3 regions of the Roseovarius sp. THAF8 genome follow, and region 1 is predicted to be linked to each of the others. Evidence: riboswitches for the same ligand, from Rfam matches in the RefSeq annotation. Region 1 holds a riboswitch; each other region holds the start of a gene.
The links. A riboswitch is a leader RNA that binds a small molecule or an ion and turns the genes downstream of it on or off. The one in region 1 is predicted to bind thiamine pyrophosphate.

Region 1 (7,180 bases):
AGCTACCTCGCGGGAATGTTCAACCCCACCGTGCAGCTCAAGTCGGGCGGCTACATCGTCATCGGCGTGACCGAGGCGCTGGTGGCCATCGATGTCAACTCCGGCCGCGCCACCAAGGAAGGCTCGATCGAGGAAACCGCGCTCAAGACCAACCTCGAGGCCGCCGACGAGGTCGCCCGCCAGTTGCGCCTGCGCGACCTTGCCGGCCTGATCGTGATCGACTTCATCGACATGGACGAGCGAAAGAACAACGCCTCCGTCGAAAAGCGCATGAAGGACCGGCTCAAGACCGACCGCGCGCGCATCCAGGTGGGCCGCATCTCGGGCTTCGGCCTGATGGAGATGTCGCGCCAGCGCCTGCGCCCCGGCATGATCGAGGCCACGACGCAACCGTGCCCCGCCTGCCACGGCACCGGCCTCATTCGCTCGGACGACAACATGTCGCTCAGCATCCTGCGCCAGATCGAGGAGGAGGGCACCCGTGGCCGCTCCCGCGAGGTGCTGGTGAAATGCCCCGTGGGCATCGCCAACTTCCTGATGAACCAGAAGCGCGAGCACGTGGCCCAGATCGAGGGCCGCTACGGCCTGTCGGTGCGGATCGAGGGCGATCCGACGCTGGTCAGCCCCGATTTCTCGCTCGAGAAATTCAAGACCGCCACCCGCAACGTCAAGCAGACCGCCGCGGCGGTGGTGTCCGTCGACAGCTCGCTGATGGACGATATCGACGCCGCCGAGGAGGCCGAGACGCCCGATCCCGCCGAGGCGCCTCCCGCGCCCGAGAACGAGGGCAATGACGGGCGCAACGACGGCGGCGACGGCCAGCCCAAGAAAAAGCGCCGGCGCCGCCGCCGGTCGCGCTCGCGCTCCAAGTCGGGCAATGGCGAAAACGGGCAGAACGGCGACACCCGCGACAACAACGACGCGTCGGACAACGACCAGTCCGAGCGCCGGGACGCGCCGCAGACGGAAGACAAACCGTCCGAGGCCGAGCCTGTCACGGCCAAGTCCGAAGAAGCCTCCGACGAGACGCCGAAAGACGAAAAGCCCAAGCGCGTGAGCCGGTCCCGCGAGAAAAAGACCGACGACACGCCCAAGGAAGAGGCCGCGCAGGACGAGGCCCCGGCAGAGAGTGCCGAGGCCCCGCCAGAGGACAAACCTGCGGAGAAGCCCAAGCCCAAGCCGCGCTCGCGCAGCAAGAAAAAGGAAGAGCCTGCACCCGAGGTGGCGGCGGAAACGGCGGCAGAACCCGCCCCCGAAGCCGCCGAAACGGCTCAGGATTCGGCGCCCGAAGCCGAGGCCAAGCCTGCCAGGAAACCGCGCACGCGTTCGACCTCGACCCGCAAGAAGCCCGAGCCGGTCGCCGCCGAAGCCGCGGACACGGGCGAGGCCGCCAAGCAAGCGGCGGACGATGATAAGCCCAAGCGCAAGGGCTGGTGGTCTTTCGGCGGCTAAGTTGCTCTGACCAAAACGAAAAACGCCGGGGCAGGACCCCGGCGTTTTTATTTGATGCACATGGTGCGACGCGCGCCTCTTGCCCACGCCGTCCCGGGCCTGACCCGGGACCTCATCGGTCAGAGATCCCGACTCAAGTCCGGGATGCCACTCGCCCCCCACGCGCCGTCATCCTCGGGCTCGACCCGAGGATCTCCACGCGAAGAGATCCCGGATCAGGTCCGGGATGAGTGCCGGGTCAACCCGGCACTCACTCCTCCGCCTCGTCCACCGGCACGTACAAATCCCCGCCTTCGCGGAACTTCGCGGCCATCTTCTCCATCCCTTCCTTCTGCGCCTCGGCGCGGATGTCATGGCTGATCCGCATCGAGCAGAATTTCGGCCCGCACATCGAGCAGAAATGCGCAACCTTGTGCGCCTCCTTGGGCAGGGTCTGGTCATGGAACTCGCGCGCCGTCTCGGGGTCCAGCGACAGGTTGAACTGGTCCTCCCAGCGGAACTCGAACCGGGCCCGTGACAGCGCATCGTCGCGCCGCTGCGCCCCCGGCAGCCCCTTGGCGAGGTCCGCCGCATGGGCCGCGATCTTGTAGGTAATCACGCCGGTCTTCACGTCGTCCCGGTCGGGCAGGCCCAGATGCTCCTTCGGCGTCACGTAGCACAGCATCGCGCAGCCGAACCAGCCGATCATCGCCGCCCCGATCCCGCTGGTGATATGATCGTACCCTGGCGCGATATCCGTGGTCAGCGGTCCCAGCGTATAGAACGGCGCCTCGTGACAGCATTCCAGCTGCTTGTCCATGTTCTCCTTGATCTTGTGCATGGCCACGTGGCCCGGCCCCTCGATCATCACCTGGCAATCCTTGGCCCAGGCGATCTTGGTCAATTCGCCCAGCGTCTCCAATTCGGCGAACTGCGCTTCGTCATTGGCATCCGCGATGGACCCGGGCCGCAACCCGTCGCCCAAAGAAAAGCTCACGTCATAGGCCCGGCAGATGTCGCAGATTTCCTCGAAATGCTCGTAAAGGAACGACTCGCGGTGATGGTGCAGGCACCACTTGGCCATGATCGACCCGCCGCGCGACACGATCCCCGTCACCCGGTCCACCGTCATCGGCACCATGTGCAGGCGCACGCCCGCGTGGATGGTAAAGTAATCCACCCCCTGTTCCGCCTGTTCGATCAGCGTGTCGCGGAACACCTCCCAGGTCAGGTCCTCGGCAATGCCGTTCACCTTTTCCAGCGCCTGGTAGATCGGCACGGTCCCGATCGGCACGGGGCTGTTGCGGATGATCCATTCGCGCGTGTTGTGGATGTTGCGGCCCGTGGAAAGGTCCATCACCGTGTCCGCGCCCCAGCGGATCGCCCAGACCAGCTTGTCCACTTCCTCTTCCATCGACGAGGTGACGGCGGAGGTGCCCATGTTGGCGTTGATCTTCACCAGGAAATTGCGCCCGATAATCATCGGCTCAGCCTCGGGGTGGTTGATGTTTGCCGGGATGATCGCCCGGCCCGCCGCCACCTCGTCGCGCACGAATTCGGGCGTCACGTAATCAGGGATATTTGCGCCCCAATCGTTGCCGTCCCGCGCCTCCGCCACCGTCTCGCGCATCTGGTTCTCGCGGATCGCGATGAACTCCATCTCCGGCGTGACGATGCTCGCCCGCGCATAGGCCAGCTGCGTCACCGCCTTGCCGTCCTTGGCCCGCATCGGCGCGGCAAGGTTGGGAAATTCCGGCGTCAGCCGGTCGCCTTCGACGAACCCATTGTCCTCGGGCTTCACCACGCGGCCCTCGTATTCCTCCACGTCACCCCGCGCGGTGATCCAGCCGCGGCGCAGCTTCGGCAGCCCCTCGCGGATATCGGTCAGCACGTTCGGGTCGGTGTAAGGCCCGGAACTGTCATAGACGGGCAGGGGCTCTTCGCCCGATGTGGGATGCACGGAAATCTCGCGCATCGGCACGCGGATCTCGGGGAATTGCGTGCCGTTCACATAGATCTTGCGCGATGCGGGCAGCTCGCCCGTGGTGATCTTGGGATTGGGTACGTTCATTTTGGCGCTCCTCAAGCGGTTACTCGAAAAGACACCAGATGAGTCGTGGCTTGGGGGAAACGCGGGGGCGATGCGCCCCGTCTTCGGACCACAACCCGGGCGGGCCGGGGATGCGATCCTAGCTTCCTACGCCAGTGTCAACTGGGTCAGGTTCAAAGGGTCGCGTCACCGGGCATATGCCCTCGTCAGCCTCTCAGTCCCCTGGGCGGGACCCCCCTGCGTAAGCGGGAGGCTAGCGAAGCGTCGCCGTGATTTCAACGGATATTCGGAAAAAGCTGCGGCGGGTTTCGGATCAGACCGGCACGTCGTCGTAATTGCGCCGGGTCGTGGGGGTGGTGTCCTTGATATCGACCCGCAACGCCACGCCCATCATCTCCATCATCCGGCGCGTCTCTTCGGTGTAGTCCGTGAACGCCTTCTTCATGAAATCGCTCTGCACCTGCATCAGCTCCTGCGGCGTCCTGCAGGCCAGCATCGCGCGCTGCGCCTCCAGGTCCTTTTCCAGCCGCTCGGTCACAAAGCGCATGCTTTCCTGCATCATGTCGAACCACGCCGTGGTAGCCACGGGGCTGAACGCGGCCATCGCGGCGACCATGCCGGCATGGGCCGGGTCGGTCGCGTCCGGGGTTTCGGTGGTCTTTTTCGTCGATTTTGCCATCTGCGCCACTCCTTCCGAGCTTCGGCAAAGGCCGCGGTGGCGCGGTCTTTGCGGGAATGTCGTCCGAACTGGCACACCACACCGAAACATGCGCCTCGCGCCATTCGGAACTGTAACAATTATATGACGTAGCCGGCCCGAGGTACAGCGCAACCGGGCCGCTGGGAGCCGCGCCGTTGTCGCACCCCCCGTGCGGCTCAGCCCTTGCGCACCCGGTAAAGCGTGGCCGTCCCGTCTTCGACCGTCTCGATCAGCTCATGCCCCGCCTCGGCGCAGAAATGCGGCACGTCGATCACCGCCGCCGGATCATCCGCCCGCAGCACGATCACGTCGCCTGCCGCCAGCGGCTTCATCCGCTTGCGCAGCTTCAAGACGGGCAGGGGGCACAAGAGCCCCACGGCGTCGATGATCTCAGGTTCGCTCATGGCTCGGGAGGTAATCCAACCGTTACAGCCTGTCCACCGAGATGTGACCGCCCCGTGACCCCGCGTCGCGTGACGCCCCCTTCGTTTTGCAATACACGGGGGTCCATGTTCGGAATCGATCTCATAGACGCCACCCTGATCCCCGCCATGGCCATCGCGCTGGTGGCCGGCGTCTTCTCGTTTCTCAGCCCCTGCGTGCTGCCCATCGTGCCGCCTTACCTCGCCTACATGAGCGGCGTCACCGTCACCGACCTGCAAACCGCGCAAACGTCCCGCAACAAGGCGATCCTGCCCGCACTCTTCTTCGTGCTGGGCCTGTCGACAGTGTTTCTTCTGCTGGGCTTCGCCGCCTCGGCCATGGGCCGTGAGCTGCTGCAATACCAGGATTGGTTCAACACCGCCGCGGGCCTCATCGTGATGATCTTCGGCCTGCATTTCCTGGGCATCTTCCGCATCGGCATCATGGACCGCGAGGCCCGGCTCGACGTGGGCGACAAGGGCGGCACCAGTTTCGGCGCCTATATCCTCGGCCTCGCCTTCGCCTTCGGCTGGACCCCCTGCATCGGGCCGCAGCTCGGCGCGATCCTGTCGCTCGCCGCCTCCGAGGCCTCGGTCACGCGCGGCACGCTCCTGCTCGCGGTCTACGCCGCGGGCCTGGGCATCCCGTTCCTGCTCGTGGCCGCCTTCCTGCCGCGCCTTTCCGGGCTCATGGCCTGGATGAAACGCCACATGGACCAGATCGAGCGTATCATGGGGCTCCTGCTCTGGACCATCGGCCTCCTGATGCTGACCGGCGGGTTCGCCGCCTTCTCCTACTGGCTGCTCGAGATGTTCCCGGCGCTGGCCATGGTGGGCTAGGGGCCTCTGTCCGCCCCCGTTGCGCCCCCGTCCCGCGACCTCGCCCAGCCGCGCCTCGGCATGAGATCCCGGATCGGGTCCGGGATTCTCTGTCGCACATCAGCCTTACTCTTGCCCAAGACTTCGATTAACCTCTCCCCAAAGAAGAGGCCAAGACAGGTCTGGCATGAGCAGCCCCACCCAAGCCCAAGTCACCCGCCGCCGGGTGTTCTACATCCCGGGATACGATCCCATCCACCCGCGCCGCTACCGCGAGCTCTACCGCAAGGAGGGCGCGGAACAGGCGGGCCTCTCGGGCTATGACCTCACCCTTTCCGCCCGCAAATCCGAAGGCCGCTATGGCTGGCAGGTCGATGCGCAGATCGACGGGCACGACATCCATACCGAGTTCGACGTGCTGGTCTGGTCCGACATCGTCCGCGACAGCATGGAACGCGGCATCGCCGGCACCTACCTGCAACTCATCCGCACCGCCTGGACCTATATCGCCTCGGGCGCGCTCTTCCGCCTGATGCGCCTGCGCAAGGGGCCGGTCATCGCCGCGCTCTACCCGGTGGGGTTCCTGATCGTGCAGCTTCTGATTGCCCTCGCGCTGGCCTACGCTCTGGGCCGCCTGCTGGCGCTCCTGCACCCCTACGCGGCCTGGGCGGGCCTCGCGGTGGTCCCGCCCGTGCTCCACTGGTTCAAGGCCCGCGACAACAAGCTCTTCGCCTACTACCTCATGCACGACTACGCCTATTCGGCCCAATCCAAGGGCGCCAACCCGCCCGAGCTGGAGGCGCGGATGGCCCAGTTCACCGACGAGATCGCCGCGGCGCTCACCACGGACGTGGACGAGGTGCTGGTGGTCGGCCATTCCTCCGGCGCGCATCTGGGTGTCTCCATCCTCGCCGACCTGATCCGCCAGGGCCGCGTACCGCACAACGGCCCGATACTCTCTTTCCTCACGCTGGGGCAGGTCGTCCCCATGGTCTCGTTCCTCAAAAACGCCCACCGCCTCCGCGCCGACCTGCATTACCTTTCGATCCGCGATGAACTCACCTGGGTCGACGTCACCGCCCCCGGCGACGGCTGCGCCTTCGCGCTGTGCGATCCCGTCTGCGTCTCGGGCGTCGCCCCCGAAAACCAGCGCTGGCCCCTGATCCTGTCGGCCGCCTTCACTCAAACACTCAGCCCCGAGCGCTGGAAAGCCCTGCGCTGGCGCTTCTTCCGCCTGCATTTCCAGTATCTCTGCGCCTTCGACCGCCCCGGCGACTACGACTATTTCCAGATCACCGCCGGCCCGCAGACCTTGGGCCACCGCTACGCCGACCGCGCCCCGTCGCCCAGCCGCATCACCCGCGCCACCTCCCGTTTCACGAGCATGGCGGCATGACGCAGCCCCCCAAGCCCCCGGCGCGCGAGGGCCGCGTTTCACTCTGGCGCTACATGCGGCTCTTCCGGGCCGACATCCTCTCGGCCCAGCCCGCACGGCTCTACCGCGCGTGGATGGCCGAATTCCGCACGCCGTTCTTCCGCTCCTACCTCTGCAACCAGCCAGAGCTTGTTGACCTCGTGCTGAAAAACCGCCCCGACGACTTCCCCAAATCCGACCGCGTGCGTGAGGGCCTCACGCCGCTTCTCGGCAATTCCGTCTTCGTCACGAACGGTGAGACATGGAAACGCCAGCGCCGTATCATCGACCCGGCCTTCGAGGGCGGGCGCCTGCGCGATACCTTCCCAGCCATGCTCGCCGCG
Region 2 (7,180 bases), 2.0 Mb from region 1:
GGCGACGGGCTCTTTCGGGATTGGAATGGCGCGATCATGTTCAGGGTCCGCGGGCAGAAACGCCCCGGACAACCTGAACCCAGAAAAGGGAAACCAAAGATGACCAAGACACTTTCTGCAGCGACGTTCGCGCTTGCCCTGACCGTTCCGGCCCTGGCCTTTGCCTTGGAAGCGGATACCGACGGCGACGGCATGGTCTCGATGGAAGAATTCCAGGCCGCGATGCCCGATGCGCCGGCCGGCACTTTCGAGCAACTGGACTCTGATGCCGATGGCATGCTGAGCGAAGCCGAAGTCGCGGCAGGACAAGAGGCGGGCATCCTTCCCGCCTAGGCCGTCACCCGGCCGGGGCGTGCGCCTTTCCCCCCATCCTGAGCGCACGCCCCATTCTTACGCCCGTGGTGTTTCATGAAACGCCCGGGCCGCGGCACGGGCCGGAAGGCGGGCACATTCCCCAGATGAGTGCATAGGTGTCCGTCCTCTTGATCCTCAGGCCCCGTCAGGGGTCGGTCCGTGCCGCTTTTTCCTTTTGAAATGAAGGTCTACGCGCCGAGATAGTCGCGCAGGACCGGCGGCGGATCGTCGAGCAGGTCGGCGGTCGGTCGCGGGGCATGCGCGGTGCCGTCGGCGACGAGGATGGCCTGTTCGGTGATGCGCCGGGCGTCCTCTGGCGCGTGGGAGATCATCAGGAAGGTCGCGCCGGTTTCGCGGGCGATCTCTGCGACGAGGTCGAGCATCTCCATCCGCAGCGCCGGGCCAAGCGCGGCGAAGGGTTCATCCAGCAGGAGCAACGGCTTGTCCTGCAGCATGACGCGGGCGAGGGCCGCGCGGCTGCGCTGGCCGCCCGACAGTTCGCCGGGTTTGCGGGCGTCCATGTCCGCCAGGCCGACGCGGTCCAGAGCCTGGGTCACGCGGCTCCTGTCGGCGGGCGGCAGGCGCAGGTTGGGTGAGAGGCCAAGGCCGACGTTCTGCGCCAGTGTCAGGTGCGGGAAAAGGTTGTCCTCCTGAAACAGCATGGCGACGGGGCGGGCTCCGGGGGCTTGATTGGTGATGTCGACGCCGTGCCAGGTCATGTGCCCCTCTGCCAAGGGCAGGAATCCCGCGATGCCTTCGAGCAGGGTGGACTTGCCGGCGCCCGAGGGGCCGATGACGGCGACGGTCGCGCGTTCCGGCACGGTCAGGTCGGCGGCCAGCGTGAAGCCGCCGTTGCGGATGGTGGTGGCGTCAAGTTTCAGCATGGCGGTGCCCCCCACGGTCGAGCAGCCAGAAGACCCCGAAGGACAGGATCAGCAGCAGGAAGGAGGCGGCGGCTGCGGCCTCCATCTGGTAGGAGCCCATGAGGCGGTAGATCTGCAAGGGCAGGGTGGCCACGTCGGGATCGGCAAAGAGCGTGATGACGCCGAGATCGCCCATCGAGAGGGCGGCGGCCAGTCCGGCGGCAAAGCCGATCTGCGGGCGCAGGCGGGGCAGCAGGACATGGCGCAGGAAGGGCAGCCCGGCCATGCCGAGCGAGAGGCCGAGGCGGCCTTGGCGCGCCACGATGTCGCGGGCGCGGGGCACGAGAATGCGCAAGGCGAAGGGCAGCACGGTGATGGCGTTGACCAGCGCGGTGACGGGCAGGGCGAAGGCCTGCGGATTGGCGTAGGGCCGGATCGCGATGAAGAGCCCGGTGCCGATCACCAGCGGCGACGCGGCGAGGCCCAGGAGGCCTGCGATTTCCACCATACGACCCCGTCCGGTTGCGATGGCGGTGGCCATGGGCAGCGCCATGCAGAGCAGCAGGGCCGTGCTGAGCATCGCGACGCCAAGCGAGGTGAGCGCGGCGGTCCAGACCTGGCCCGGCATGTCGGCAAAGCCGGGCAGGCCCGACAGCGCGATGGCCATGAGCGGCACGAGCAGGAAGACTGCCGCCACACATATGAACAGCGCGTCAACCCACCGTGCGGTGGTCGTTTTTCCGTCGAACCGGCGCAAACCGCGATCGAAGCCCGAGCCGAACCCTTCGCCGCGCGCCAGCCAGAGGGCGATGCCACCGGCGAAAACCGTCAGGCCAAGCTGCACGGCGGACAAGAGCGCGGCCCGCCCAAGATCGAAGTCAAACCTGAACGCTTGGTAAATGGCGAGTTCTATCGTGGTCGCCCGCGGCCCGCCGCCGAGGGTGAGGGCGACGGCAAAGCTGGTGAGGCAGATGGCGAAGATCACGGTGAAGGCGCCGGGGATCAGGCGCAGGAGCATCGGCAGTTCGATCACCCGGAACATCGACCAGCCGTCGATGCCCAGAAGCGCGGCAAGGCGGAAGCGTTCGGCGGGGATTTCCTGCCAGCCTTGCAGGACAAGGCGGGTGGCCAGGGGCAGGTTGAAGAACACATGCGCGAGGACGACGCCGTGCAGCCCGTAGATCTGCACCGGGGGCAGGCCGAGCGTGCCCAGGGCCGCACTGACCCAGCCGCCGCGGCCGAAGACCTCGATCAGGCCCAGCACGGCGACGATCACGGGCAGGATGAACGGGGCGCCCAGCAGCGCGATCAGCAGGCTGCGGCCCCGGAACCGGCGGCGGGCGAGGGCGCGCGCGACGGGGACGGCCAGCAGCACCGAGAAAAGCGCCGAGAGCGTCGCCTGCACCAGCGTGAAGCGCAGGGCGGCCCAGTCGGCGGCGGTGAAGCCGCGCCCGGTTTCGGCGCGCAGGGCCACGGCCAGGAGCGCGCCGAAGATGAGCACCGCCACGAGGGCGGCGGCGCTCCATCCCGGTCTGGCGCTTAGCGGCTGAGCGCGTTCAGCCATTCGTCGAGCGCGGCATCGCGGGCGGCGGCGGCCTCTTCGGCGCTGAGAAGCAGGGATTTTTCCGGTTGCACGAGTGTCTCGAACCCGTCGGGCAGGCCGTCGTCAAGTTGCACGGCGGGGTACATCCAGTTGGTCGTCGGAATGACCGACTGGAAGTCCTGGGTCAGCATGAACGCGAGGAACTGGTTGGCCAGCTCCGGCTGATCGGTGGAGGCCAGTTTGCCGGCCACCTCGACCTGCATGTAATGGCCTTCGTCGAAGGTGGCGGCGGTCTTGGTGTCGTCCTCTTCGGCGATCAGGTGATAGGCGGGCGAGGTGGTGTAGGACAGCACCATGTCGGCCTCGCCTTCGAGGAAGAGGCCGTAGGCTTCGGTCCAGCCCTTGGTGACGGTGACGATGTTGTCCGAGAGCCCCTCCCAGATCGCCGGGGCCTCGTCGCCATAGGCGGTCTTGACCCACATCAGCAGGCCGAGGCCGGGGGTCGAGGAACGGGGATCCTGGATGACGATAGAGGTGTCGCTGTCGGCCAGGGCCCTGAAATTGCTGGGTGCGTCCATGTCGGTGTCGTGCACGAATGCGAAATAGCCCCAGTCGTAGGGCAGGAAGACAGGGTCGTCCCAGGTGATGGGCAGGTCGAGGTCGGGGGTCATGCCATGCTGGGCGAAGAGGCCGGTGTCCTTGGCGGCGGCGGTCAGGTTGGTGTCGAGGCCCAGGACGATGTCGGCGTCGGTATTTTCTCCCTCGAGCCGGACGCGGGCCAGCAGGGCGGCGCCGTCCTCGACGCCGACGAGATTGAGGTCGCAGTTGCAGGTGGCCTCGAACGCCTTTTCGATCTGCGGGCCGGGGCCCCATTCGGCGACGAAGCTGTCATAGGTGTAAACGGTCAGTTCGGGCGTCTGGCCTGACTCCTGCGCCACGGCGGACGTGGCGGCAGTCAGGAATCCCGCAGTCAAAACAAGGTGTTTCATGGCATCCTCCGTTCCGGTGGAGGGTGCGGCGCGATGCGGCTGCATGACCTTCCCTCCGCCGGTTTCAGCCGGTTCAGGTTCAACGGGTTCGCGATCTGCATCTCAGTCGCCGGGCCGGGCCGGGCGACACCCCGAGGTTTCAACAGGAACCTAGGGGCAAGCCGGGGTCGGGACAAGGTGAATCGGCGAATCGGAAGGTTAAGGCGTTGGGAATCGCCGAAAACGGCATGTCGGTACCCGTGTCGGTATCCGGGTGGTATCGCGACGGTGCGATTTTCGCCGGGGCACCGGGTTGACGCACCGCGCGGCGTTGTGGCGGTCGAGAGCGGGCTGACGGCCCGAAACGGCCGGTGAGGTCCCGGGTCGAGCCCGGGACGCGTGGGTTACATTTCGACGATCGGGGCGACCTCGACGCTGCCCTTGCCGCCATCGAGGATCGGGCAGCCGCGGGCGATCTCGCAGGCCTCGGCGTCATCCGCGGCCTCGACGATGGAATAGCCCGAGAGGGGATTGGACCCGCCATTGTCGGCGATGCCGTCGATGCTGACGGTTTTGGACATGCCGACGGGGTTGCCGGGGTCGATGAGCTTGCCGCCGAGGCCGCCGAGCCAGCTTTCCCAGGCGGTCATCGCCTTGAGCCCCTCTTCTTCGGTCTCGGGCCGGCCGCCGCCGTGATAGGCGAGGATGTACTTGGGCATGTGTCGGTCTCCTTTCAGGGGTCAGTGGGGTTGGCTTTGCAGGTGGCGGGCGAGGCGGACCAGCGGGCCGCTTGTCCAGCCGGTTTCGTGGCGCGCGGCGCGGTCGTCGTCGGGCAGGTCGCGGTGGTCGATGGTCAGCCGGGCGCCGTCCCGCGTGGGCGTGACGGTGAAGGTGACGTGGCTTTCGGGGGCGCGCATGCCCTCGGGCAGGTGCCATGTCCAGGTGAAGCCGACGCTGTGCGGCGGGTCGACATGCGTGACGTTGCCCGACATGCGGTAGCGGTTGCCGTCGGAATCCAGCATCTCGGAGTGCCAGGGGCCTTCGCGGGTGAAATCGAGAGCCGTGTCGGGCAGGCTCATACCGTCATGGCCCCACCATTCCAGCACTTCGGCCCGTGCGGTGATGGCGCGGAACAGGCGTTCGGGCGTGACGGGGAAGTCGCGGGTGATGCGGACGTCGGCCATCCGTCAGTCCCGCTCTTCGAGGGCGAGGTGGGTGGCGAGGCGGTCCATCGACGCCTGCCAGAAGGCGCGGTGATCGAGCGTCCAGTCGGCGATGGAATTCAGCGCTTCGGGGCGGACGGAATAGAGCCGGCTGGTGCCCTGGATGCGCTGCTCGACGAGCCCCGCCTGCCGCAGCACCTTGAGGTGGCGGGACATGGCCGGGGCGCTGATATGGGCCTGTTCGACGAGACGACCGGCGGGCAGTTCGCCCTCGGCCATCAGGCGCTCGACCACGGCAAGACGGGTCGGGTCGGAGAGGGCCGCGAAGGTGTTGGTCAGGTGGGTCATGACGTATAATTAACAGATAGGTTAATTAACGTAAAGATGAAATGGCGCAACGATGCGTGGGCTTTCGCCCACCCTACAGGATCTGGAAATCGTTGCAGTCGTAACCTTGCAGGTAAAGCAGCGCGGTGAGGTCGCCGTGGTTGATGCGCAGATCGCATTGGGCGGCGACCGAGGGCTTGGCGTGAAGCGCGACGCCGCTGCCGGCGCGGGCGAGCATCCCGAGGTCGTTGGCACCGTCGCCCACCGCCAGCACGTCGATGTCCGAGATGTTGAGGCGGGTGGTGATGTCGGCAAGTGCCTGCACCTTGGCCTCGCGCCCGAGGATGGGGCGGGCGACGTCGCCGGTGAGCTTGCCATCCTCGACAAGCAGCGTGTTGGCGCAGTTCTCGTCGAAGCCGAGCAGCGTGGCGACATGCGAGGTGAAGGCGGTGAAGCCGCCCGAGACGAGGGCGGTATAGGCACCGTGGGCCTTCATCGTGGCGAGCAGGGTGGCGCCGCCGGGCATGAGGGTGATGCGGGTGTCTAGCACCTCGGCGATGACGTCTTCGGGGAGATCCCTGAGCAGGGCGACACGTTCCAGAAGGGCACCCTCGAAATCGAGTTCGCCGTTCATGGCGCGGGCGGTGATGTCCTTGACATGCGCGCCGACGCCGGCCTCTTCGGCCAGTTCGTCAATGCACTCCTGCTGGATCATGGTGCTGTCCATGTCGGCCAGCAGCATCCGCTTTCGGCGATTCTCGGACGGTTGGACCACAAGGTCGGTGCGCAGGGTTTGCAGGTTGTCCCAGACCTCCCACCGGTTGTCGGGCAGGGCGGCCATGTCGAACTCCGCCGCCTCGTCGGGCGAGAGCCAGCGGGCCTCGAACCCGCCCCAGGCATTGCGCAGGTTCTCGACCAGGGCGGGGTCGAGCGTGCCCGGAGGCGCGATGAGGGTGGTGGTGAACATGGGGTATCTCCGCGCTGCGCTGTGGATGCGGGCATAGCGCAGGTTGGGGTGGGGTTCTAGGTGTGGGGACGCAATCGCGGGTCACGCATGGCAGAAGGTGCGAACAAGGCCGTGGCACCTGCCGGGAGGGGCGCGTGGGTTTTCACCCACCCTACGACAGGGCGAGCAAGGTCTGCATGCCGTGTCACCGGATGACGGATGCCAGTGTTTCCAAAACCGCAACATTATGCTAAGGCTGAACGTACTACTTTTTGAATACACTTTTTTTGAAGTCATTTTTTTATTCAATGGATTTCGATCATGGAATTGTTTTCCCTGATTTCGCAAAGCCGTATTTCCGATTTCGTGGACCTGTTCGGGGTGCTCGGTGTCACGATCTACCTTGCGTCATATTTCGCCCTGCAAATCGGCCTGATCCGGGGTCAGGGGTTCACCTATCCGTTCCTGAACATTCTTGCCGCCGGATCGGTGCTTTATAGTCTTCAGACCAATTTCAACCTGTCGGCGGCCCTGATCCAGATCAGCTTTATCGCCATCAGCACGATCGGACTGCTGCGCAACTGGCTTTCGGATTACCTGTTGTTCCTGAAGGAGGACGAGAAGCTTCTGCTTGCCAGCAAGTTTCCCGACCTCAGGGGGTTCCGGGCGCGCCGGCTTCTTGAATCGGGGCATTGGAAGCATCTGCCGGCCGGCACCGTGCTGACACGCGAGGGGAAGATATCGGGGGAGTTGTTCTATATCGCGTCGGGCGCCGTGACGGTCTATTCCGAAGACACGTGTCTTTTCCGGTACGAGAGAGACGTGTTCATCGGCGAGATTTCATGTCTGTCGGGGCAGCCGTCGACGGCCACCACCATCGTGGCCGAAGCGGCATACGCGTTCTGTATCAGCAGTGCCAAGATCAGAAAGATCGCCCGGCGCGACAGCGAGATCAGGCGGCACCTCGACAATTGCTTTTCTCGTGAGATCCGGCAGAAGGTGCTTCAGAAGCACGT
Region 3 (7,180 bases), 550 kb from region 1:
TCCTTCTGGCCACGGCTCTTTCATCGTTCGAAAAATACTCCCGCCGGAGAGGCATCCTTGTTGCGCCATACGTTCCCACCGCGTGTCATTGGAATAGATTTTCCTTTCATCGTAATAATTTAGTGTTTCCGCAGGTCCCCTTATGACCCGGGAAGTCCCACGTTAGAACGTATATAAAACGGAGGATATCATCATGGCAAAATCAAATCAGGCGGGCTTTGCGACGGGCTGTGCCTGTGGCTTTACAACCGCCTGACGGCGGGTCCCTTTGGATCTTTCGCTTTTAGTTCTGGGGACGCCAACGCGAGATGGGTCTTGGGTCGTATACAAGCATCAGTCTCGCCGAAGCAAGAATGCAAGCCGAACTCGCACGTCAACAGTACTGAGGGAGGTAGACCCGATCGAGCAGCGCCAATGAAATCGCCAACAATCGAATATTACTGACGGTCGCCTCGGGCGCATTGCATTGGAAGCGAACTGGATGACCTGATCCACAGGCGCGGTTAGACCAAGAGGGTGCAACAAGAGAACCTTCCAGTTCTCGAACGGCGCGACTGATCGTGGATTGCTGTAACTCCAACTCGAGCGCTGCAGGTTCAACCGAGGAGGAACGCAACGCCGACCGACAGAACAAGCATGATAGCGAATACGATATTGATTGCACGTCCCACGCTCGGATCTTCCAGGAAGCGGGAGAATGTGCTCCCGAATACGAGCCAGGCAGTATTCACGACCGCGGCCATGAAGGCCAACGCGATGAACTTCAAGAACGTGTCAAGCAAGAGGTGCTCGGGCGTGATCGAGTATCCGGCGTACACGGCGCCGATCGCCGCGTAGGCTTTGGGGTTGGCCACGGCAAGGCCGAGGCCCGGTAGAAACGACCCTATGACTACGCCCGAACGACCACCGGCGCCAGTTGGCGCTTGCCCGACAGGCGCCGTCGCGATCTTCCACGCCAGGTAAAGAATATAGGCCACCGCAGCAATGCGGAGGACCACCAGCAACCAGGCCTCGGAAGACATGACCCCGGTCACGCCGGTCGCGATGATCGCCAGCACCACGATGGTTCCAAGTATTATGCCCATGAGATACGGCAGGGCGTTCCAAAACCCGAATGCAGCGCCCAGACTCGCCAAGCTGATCGTGGCCGGCCCCGGGCTGCCCATGAGCGGCAGGGCGGCCGCGATGAGTATCAGGGTATTTCCGATCATCTTGGTTCTGGCCCTTAAGCTCTCCTTCGACTGCCGCAAAATCGCGTCCTGCCGGAGAGCATCCTCTTGAACGGTAGGGTATCCAAGGCTATGACTTAAGAAAATCAAATAGATCGAAACCCTATAATTCGAGAATCGGAACCAATGCCAAGCTTTGACATGGACGCGCTCCGTACGGTCGTCGTTGGCTCGGATCTGGGAAGCTTCGCGCGCGCTGCCGTGCAACTCGGCCGCTCGCAATCCGCCGTCAGCATGCACCTCAAGAAGCTGGAACAGCAGGCGGGCACAACTCTGTTCGTTCGCAAGGGACGCGGCCTCGTGCCGACCGAAGCGGGCGAGGCTTTCATCGCCTATGCCCGGCGTATCGTCGCGCTGAACGACGAAGCCGCGCTCTCGGTCGGCGCGGCGGCAGGCAAGGCCTCCGTGCGACTCGGCCTGCCGCAGGATTTCTTCGATGACGTGATGCCTGCGACACTCGGCAGGTTCGGACAGGACGTGGAAAACGTGCATGTCGACGTGCAGGCCGGGGAAAACCACAGGCTCGCCGAAGAGGTCCGTGCCGGGCGCATCGACGCCGCGATCGCCTTTTTCCGGCCCGGCAGCCCGACCGAAGGCGAAACCCTGTGCGAATGCCCCATGCACTGGCTGGCGCATCGCGATCTGCCGGAGGTCGCCGTTGCCGCCCCCCTCCCCCTCATCATGTTCAACCACCCCTGCCTGTTTCGGCAGGCCACGCTTGCCACGCTTGACCACAGCCGGACGCGCTGGCGCGCCGCGCTCACCACGCCCAGCCTGCCCGCCGTCTGGGCCGGCCTGCGCAGTGGTCTGGGCATAGCCGTGCGCACGGATCACGGCAGGCCGGAGGATATCGCCTGTCTCGGCTCGGAGCTTGGCCTGCCGGAGTTGCCGAATATCGAGGTGCGCCTGTTGCGGGCGCCAAACCTGTCGCGTTTTGCCGAAAGACTTGCGCAAGTGCTGCGGGAAGAGACCCTCAGGCATCTGGACCCGGCAATTTACAGCGCGGGAGGCGTTGATTTCGTGCACCATCCTGATAGGCTCGGAACCACCTAGGGGTGTCCCGACAAGGGGCTGAGATATCGCTGGCGCTTCGGTCGCAGGATCGTTGGGCAGCGCGGTGACCCTTTGAACCTGATCCGGATCATGCCGGCGAAGGGACAGGATCGCAGCGCTCTCTTGCCCTTGCCGGCCTCAGCATGACGAGGCCGCCTTGCCATCTCCATCGACAGTCCCCCGCCCGATTTCGGCGACCATCGCCGCCGTCATACGCGACAACCAGGTCCTTCTTGTTCGCCGCGCAAATCCGCCCGACGCGGGACGATGGGGATTTCCGGGCGGAAAGATCGACCACGGCGAAACGCTGTTCGAGGCCGCAACCAGAGAACTGTCGGAGGAAACCGGCGTTTCCGCCGAGCCGCTCCGCGTGTTCACCGCAGTTGACGCGTTTGACCTCGGCCCCGCCGGCACCCTGCGCCGGCATTTCATCCTGATCGCCGTGCTGTTCCGATGGACGGCGGGAGAGCCGGTTGCAGGGGACGACGCGCTGGAGGCGCGTTGGGTAGATCTTAAAGCCCTCAAGGGAACCAGCCTCGCCCTGAGCCTCGATGTGGCCGAGGTCGCGCATGAGGCCGCCGCCTTGATGTCAGAGGTGCCGTCATGATTGCCAATGTCCTGACCATCGCGGGCACCGACCCCTCAGGCGGCGCAGGCATCCAGGCCGATATCAAGGCCATGTCCGCGCTTGGCGCCTATGCCTGTTCCGCCATCACCGCGGTGGTCGCGCAGAACACACAAGGTGTTCGCTGCTTCCAGGCGCTGGACCCCGATTTCGTCGCCGCCCAGATCGACGCGGTACTGGACGACGTGCGCGTCGACGCGGTGAAGATCGGGATGATCGCAAATGCCGGGATTGCCGAGGCGGTGGCCGACAGGCTGAGCCATCACGGGGCAGACAACATCGTGCTCGATCCGGTGATGGTCGCGAAGAGCGGCCATGCCCTGCTCGACCCTGAAGCGGTCTCGGCCGTGCGCGAGGCGCTCGTGCCGCTGGCCCGCGTCATCACCCCGAATCTGCCCGAAGCCGCCGTGTTACTGGGCCGCGAAGACGACTGGACCGCCGAGACGATGCAAGCCGCCCTGCCCGAGCTCATGGCACTTGGCTCCGATTACGTGCTGCTCAAGGGCGGGCATCTGAAGGGCGAGCACAGCACCGACCTGCTGGCCGGACCCGAGGGCACCCGGGCACTGAAGGCCCTGCGCATCACAACGACCAACGATCATGGCACCGGCTGCACCCTCTCCTCGGCCATCGCCGCGCTTCTGCCGCATCACGACATGCCCGAGGCAGTGGCCCGCGCCAAGGCCTATCTGCACGCCGCGCTTGCCCAAAGCGACACGCTGAACGTGGGCCACGGTCACGGGCCGGTGCATCACTTCCATGCGCTCTGGGCGTCAGGCGCCTAGGGTGTCGATCCTGTTCCTGAGCGGCAGGCGGCGGCCTCTGGGTCCAGCTGTCCGCAGATGGCCGAAACCACGGCGACGCCCCGCGCGCCTGGGCTGAAGGCCAGCGCGGATTTCAGCGCGCGCGCCGTCTCGATCATCCGGGCGGTGTCTGCCGCCCTGTCGCGGAAGCGCACCACCATCGCCCCCGGCGCAGAGCCCCCGGGTGAGAGGCGGCAGGCTGCTGGTGAAATGCAGAGTCTTCAACCTCTGCAGCAAACTCACATATCCGAATATTGAAACCCACGGTTTCATTCATTTCGTTATTCAGAATGATTGAGCTCGGCTAGCTTGGGTCCCGCGGAAACGGGAGACAGTCATGGCATCAGGAGAACAAATCGGCTTCATCGGCTTGGGCACCATGGGCGAACCTATGGCGCTGAACCTGCGCCGCGCCGGACAGTCCCTGATGGTCTGGAACCGGACGGCGGAACGAACCGCCCCGTTGAGAGAGGCCGGGGCCAAGGTGGCAGCCGATGTGGACGACCTCTTCGCCCAATGCACCACGGTGCTTCTGATGCTGGAAAACGAGGCCGCGACCGATGCCGTTCTGGGCCGCGACACCGAGGCTTTCACGCATCGTGTCGCCGGGCATTGCATCGTGTCGATGGGCACGACCTCCGCGAAATACTCCCAGGGCTTGTCACAGGATATCGCCGCCGCCGACGGCCGCTTTGTCGAGGCGCCGGTCTCTGGTTCTCGAAAGCCGGCGGAGGCAGGTCAACTCGTCGGCATGCTGGCCGGACCTCCCGAGGAGGTCGAACGCCTGCGCCCCATGCTCTCGCCGATCTGCAAACAGCTCTTCGACTGCGGCACCGTACCCGGCGCCCTGCAAATGAAACTTGCGGTCAATACCTTCCTGATCACCATGGTCACCGGCCTTGCCGAAGCCGCGCATTTCGCGGCGCGCCACGGGCTCGACATGGACCGCTTCGCCGACATCCTCAATGCCGGGCCGATGGCCAGCGACGTCTCCCGCGTGAAGATCGACAAGCTGCGCATCCAGGATTTCAGCCGTCAGGCCGGTATCTCGGACGTGCTGAAAAACAGCCGTCTGGTCTTGGAAGCTGCAAGAGCCGCCGGCACTGCCTCCCCCCTGATGAACGTCTGCGAGGCGCTCTATGCCGAAACCGAGGCCATGGGCCGCGATGAGGATGACATGATCGCGGTGGTCCAGGCTATCGAAGCACGCATCAGGCGGTCCGCTTCCTGATACAAAAGCGTTGGGACATCATTGCGTCCGCGCGGCACGATATTGCAACCGCAACAGGGGCCGGGAATGTACACACCATCGCATTTTGAAGAGACCGATCCTGCGGCGATCCGTGAGATACTCGATACAGCGCCACTGGCCTGTATCGTGGCGCAGACGGAAGAAGGATTGTTGGCAAACCACATGCCGTTGCTCCGGGCCCCGGACGGATCACTGGTCGGCCATGTCGCACAGGCAAATGCCATGCACCGGATGATTGCCGAGGAGCAAGAGGTTCTGGCCATATTCCGTGGTCCAGACGCCTACATCTCACCGAACTTCTTTCCAAGCAAGGCCGACCATCACCGCCACGTTCCGACCTGGAACTATCAGGCGGTACATATCTGCGGGACCATTTCGTTCCAGCACGACGAACAGGCCAAACGTGCAGCCGTGGGTCTTCTGACGCGCACGCACGAGCGAAAGCTGAACGGCGAGAATGCTTGGCGCATGGCAGATGCGCCGCAAGACGACATGCAGGGGATGCTGGAAAGCATCGTCGCATTCCGAATAACGGCAAGCCGGACACTCGCGAAATCGAAGATCAGCCAGAACCGCGAAGAGCGAGATTATCTTGGCGCGGTTGCCGGGCTCAGGGCTACCGGGAAGCCCACCATGGCAAACCTGATGGCGGAACGGTCCCGGAAAACGGACGAGGACACCTGAAACGTCAATTGGCGAGCAGGCAACCGCGTTCGAGATGCTGCCACCGGTGCAGTCGTGCTTGGATGACTTCGCTGTGACGACTGCGACTTGGCTAAGAGCGTGACAAAGCAGACATAGAACGTCAGAACCGACCGACTGTTGGCGCACTCAATTGCTGCTTTACAGCGTCCAGGTCGCCAAGCACCCAAAGCTTGGAGAGCTTGCCGTCCGATATTCCAAAAAAAGCGGAGCCCGCCCATTCAATGTCTTTGCCGGTACAACTAACTCCGAAAAAGTCAGACTGATGTGTTCCTCGAAAAATCATACGGGCAGCCGCCCTGTCATCAATGCAGACTAAGTCCTTAATGATGCAAGTATAGTTTCCAAGCGCCTTGTGGACGGCTTCAACGTATTCAAGAAAGCCGCCGATGCCGAGCTTTTCAGGTCCAAGCGAACCACGAAATCTGAAATCAGTTGAAATTATCTCATGCGCCACCCGGAAGTCGCGCTTGTTCCACACGTCGTTGTAGAAACTCTCGACCAGTTGGTTTGATGTCGCTGTCATCTCTGCAGACCAAGATCAAAAATAATCCAAGGTTCAACCTTCCCGACAAGCTCTAACGCGTCACCGCCATGACCGCGCTACCGCCGATCATGAACCCGCCGCCAGCGTAGCCCATGCGGCGACGCGCGCGCCGACTGTCAAAGAGCCGACCCGCCCGCTCCGCGATCAGCGCATACCCGGCCAGCAACACCACGACAACGAGGCTGGAGGTCACCGTCAGCACCGCAAGCTGCACGGGCAGATCGCCTTGCGGGTCGATGAACTGGGCAAGGAATGCCATGTAGAAGACGATCGCCTTGGGGTTCAGAACGGCGGTCACTGTTCCGGCCCAGAAGCTGCTCCAGGAAGAAGCGCCACCTCCATGGCTGACCCTCTCCGGTGCATCGCGCCGCGCCTCCATGATCCGGCCGATGCCCAGCCACGCCAGATAAAGGACCCCGGCCCATTTCACGATCTGGAAGAGGATCGCGGAGGCGGCGAGGATAGCTCCGACCCCGGCGAAGGACAGCCCGACAAGCACGACACTCCCTACGACGTCACCGAGAATGCACATCGCCGCAGCCACCCTGCCCCGCGTCAGCGACTGCGCGATCACGAGCAGGACGCTCGGTCCGGGGATCACCGTCAGGACAATGCAGGCAATGGTATAGGCAATCCAGGTGTCCAGCGACATGGTTAGTCCCCTTGGCTCTGGTCCGGTCCGCGATTGGCCGACGCAGTGGTGGCAAGAAGTGCCCCGCTTCCGATCAGCACTATGCCCAGAAGATCAATGAAGCCCGGTCGATCGCCAAAGATCAAGATGCTCCAGAACAGGGCGAAAACAAGATACCCGTTATCGAACAAGCCGATGATCGGTGCGGACGCCCTCTGATACGCATAGGCGACCAGGGCGGTGATGACAGCGAGCAACACGCCCAACCCGGCCAGCAGACCCAGATCCGCCACTTTCAGTGAAGGCCAGACCGACAAAAGGAAGCCCGCGTCGTTCCC

Region 2: another riboswitch for thiamine pyrophosphate. It lies ahead of thiB (thiamine ABC transporter substrate binding subunit); the one in region 1 lies ahead of thiC (phosphomethylpyrimidine synthase ThiC).
Region 3: another riboswitch for thiamine pyrophosphate. It lies ahead of FIU85_RS19315 (NUDIX hydrolase); the one in region 1 lies ahead of thiC (phosphomethylpyrimidine synthase ThiC).

Annotation. Positions count from the first base shown of each region.
Region 1 is NZ_CP045410.1:425,482-432,661, reverse strand. It holds gene FIU85_RS02150 (ribonuclease E/G) at 1-1,452, shown strand, start outside; gene thiC (phosphomethylpyrimidine synthase ThiC) at 1,703-3,502, opposite strand; TPP riboswitch at 3,609-3,730, opposite strand; gene FIU85_RS02140 (phasin family protein) at 3,795-4,160, opposite strand; gene FIU85_RS02135 (sulfurtransferase TusA family protein) at 4,358-4,585, opposite strand; gene FIU85_RS02130 (cytochrome c biogenesis CcdA family protein) at 4,691-5,443, shown strand; gene FIU85_RS02125 (hypothetical protein) at 5,610-6,818, shown strand; gene FIU85_RS02120 (cytochrome P450) at 6,815-7,180, shown strand, end outside.
Region 2 is NZ_CP045410.1:2,514,462-2,521,641, forward strand. It holds gene FIU85_RS22355 (hypothetical protein) at 1-333, shown strand, start outside; gene FIU85_RS12315 (ATP-binding cassette domain-containing protein) at 543-1,238, opposite strand; gene FIU85_RS12320 (thiamine/thiamine pyrophosphate ABC transporter permease ThiP) at 1,225-2,781, opposite strand; gene thiB (thiamine ABC transporter substrate binding subunit) at 2,757-3,749, opposite strand; TPP riboswitch at 3,783-3,893, opposite strand; gene FIU85_RS12330 (YciI family protein) at 4,133-4,447, opposite strand; gene FIU85_RS12335 (SRPBCC domain-containing protein) at 4,469-4,912, opposite strand; gene FIU85_RS12340 (helix-turn-helix transcriptional regulator) at 4,916-5,239, opposite strand; gene serB (phosphoserine phosphatase SerB) at 5,313-6,185, opposite strand; gene FIU85_RS12350 (Crp/Fnr family transcriptional regulator) at 6,486-7,180, shown strand, end outside.
Region 3 is NZ_CP045410.1:3,926,727-3,933,906, reverse strand. It holds gene FIU85_RS19330 (biotin--[acetyl-CoA-carboxylase] ligase) at 1-24, opposite strand, end outside; gene FIU85_RS19325 (LysE family translocator) at 597-1,211, opposite strand; gene FIU85_RS19320 (LysR substrate-binding domain-containing protein) at 1,371-2,282, shown strand; TPP riboswitch at 2,271-2,405, shown strand; gene FIU85_RS19315 (NUDIX hydrolase) at 2,440-2,889, shown strand; gene thiD (bifunctional hydroxymethylpyrimidine kinase/phosphomethylpyrimidine kinase) at 2,886-3,692, shown strand; gene FIU85_RS19305 (hypothetical protein) at 3,689-3,865, opposite strand; gene FIU85_RS19300 (NAD(P)-dependent oxidoreductase) at 4,048-4,941, shown strand; gene FIU85_RS19295 (FMN-binding negative transcriptional regulator) at 5,008-5,646, shown strand; gene FIU85_RS19290 (ester cyclase) at 5,768-6,190, opposite strand; gene FIU85_RS19285 (LysE family translocator) at 6,243-6,863, opposite strand; gene FIU85_RS19280 (DMT family transporter) at 6,866-7,180, opposite strand, start outside.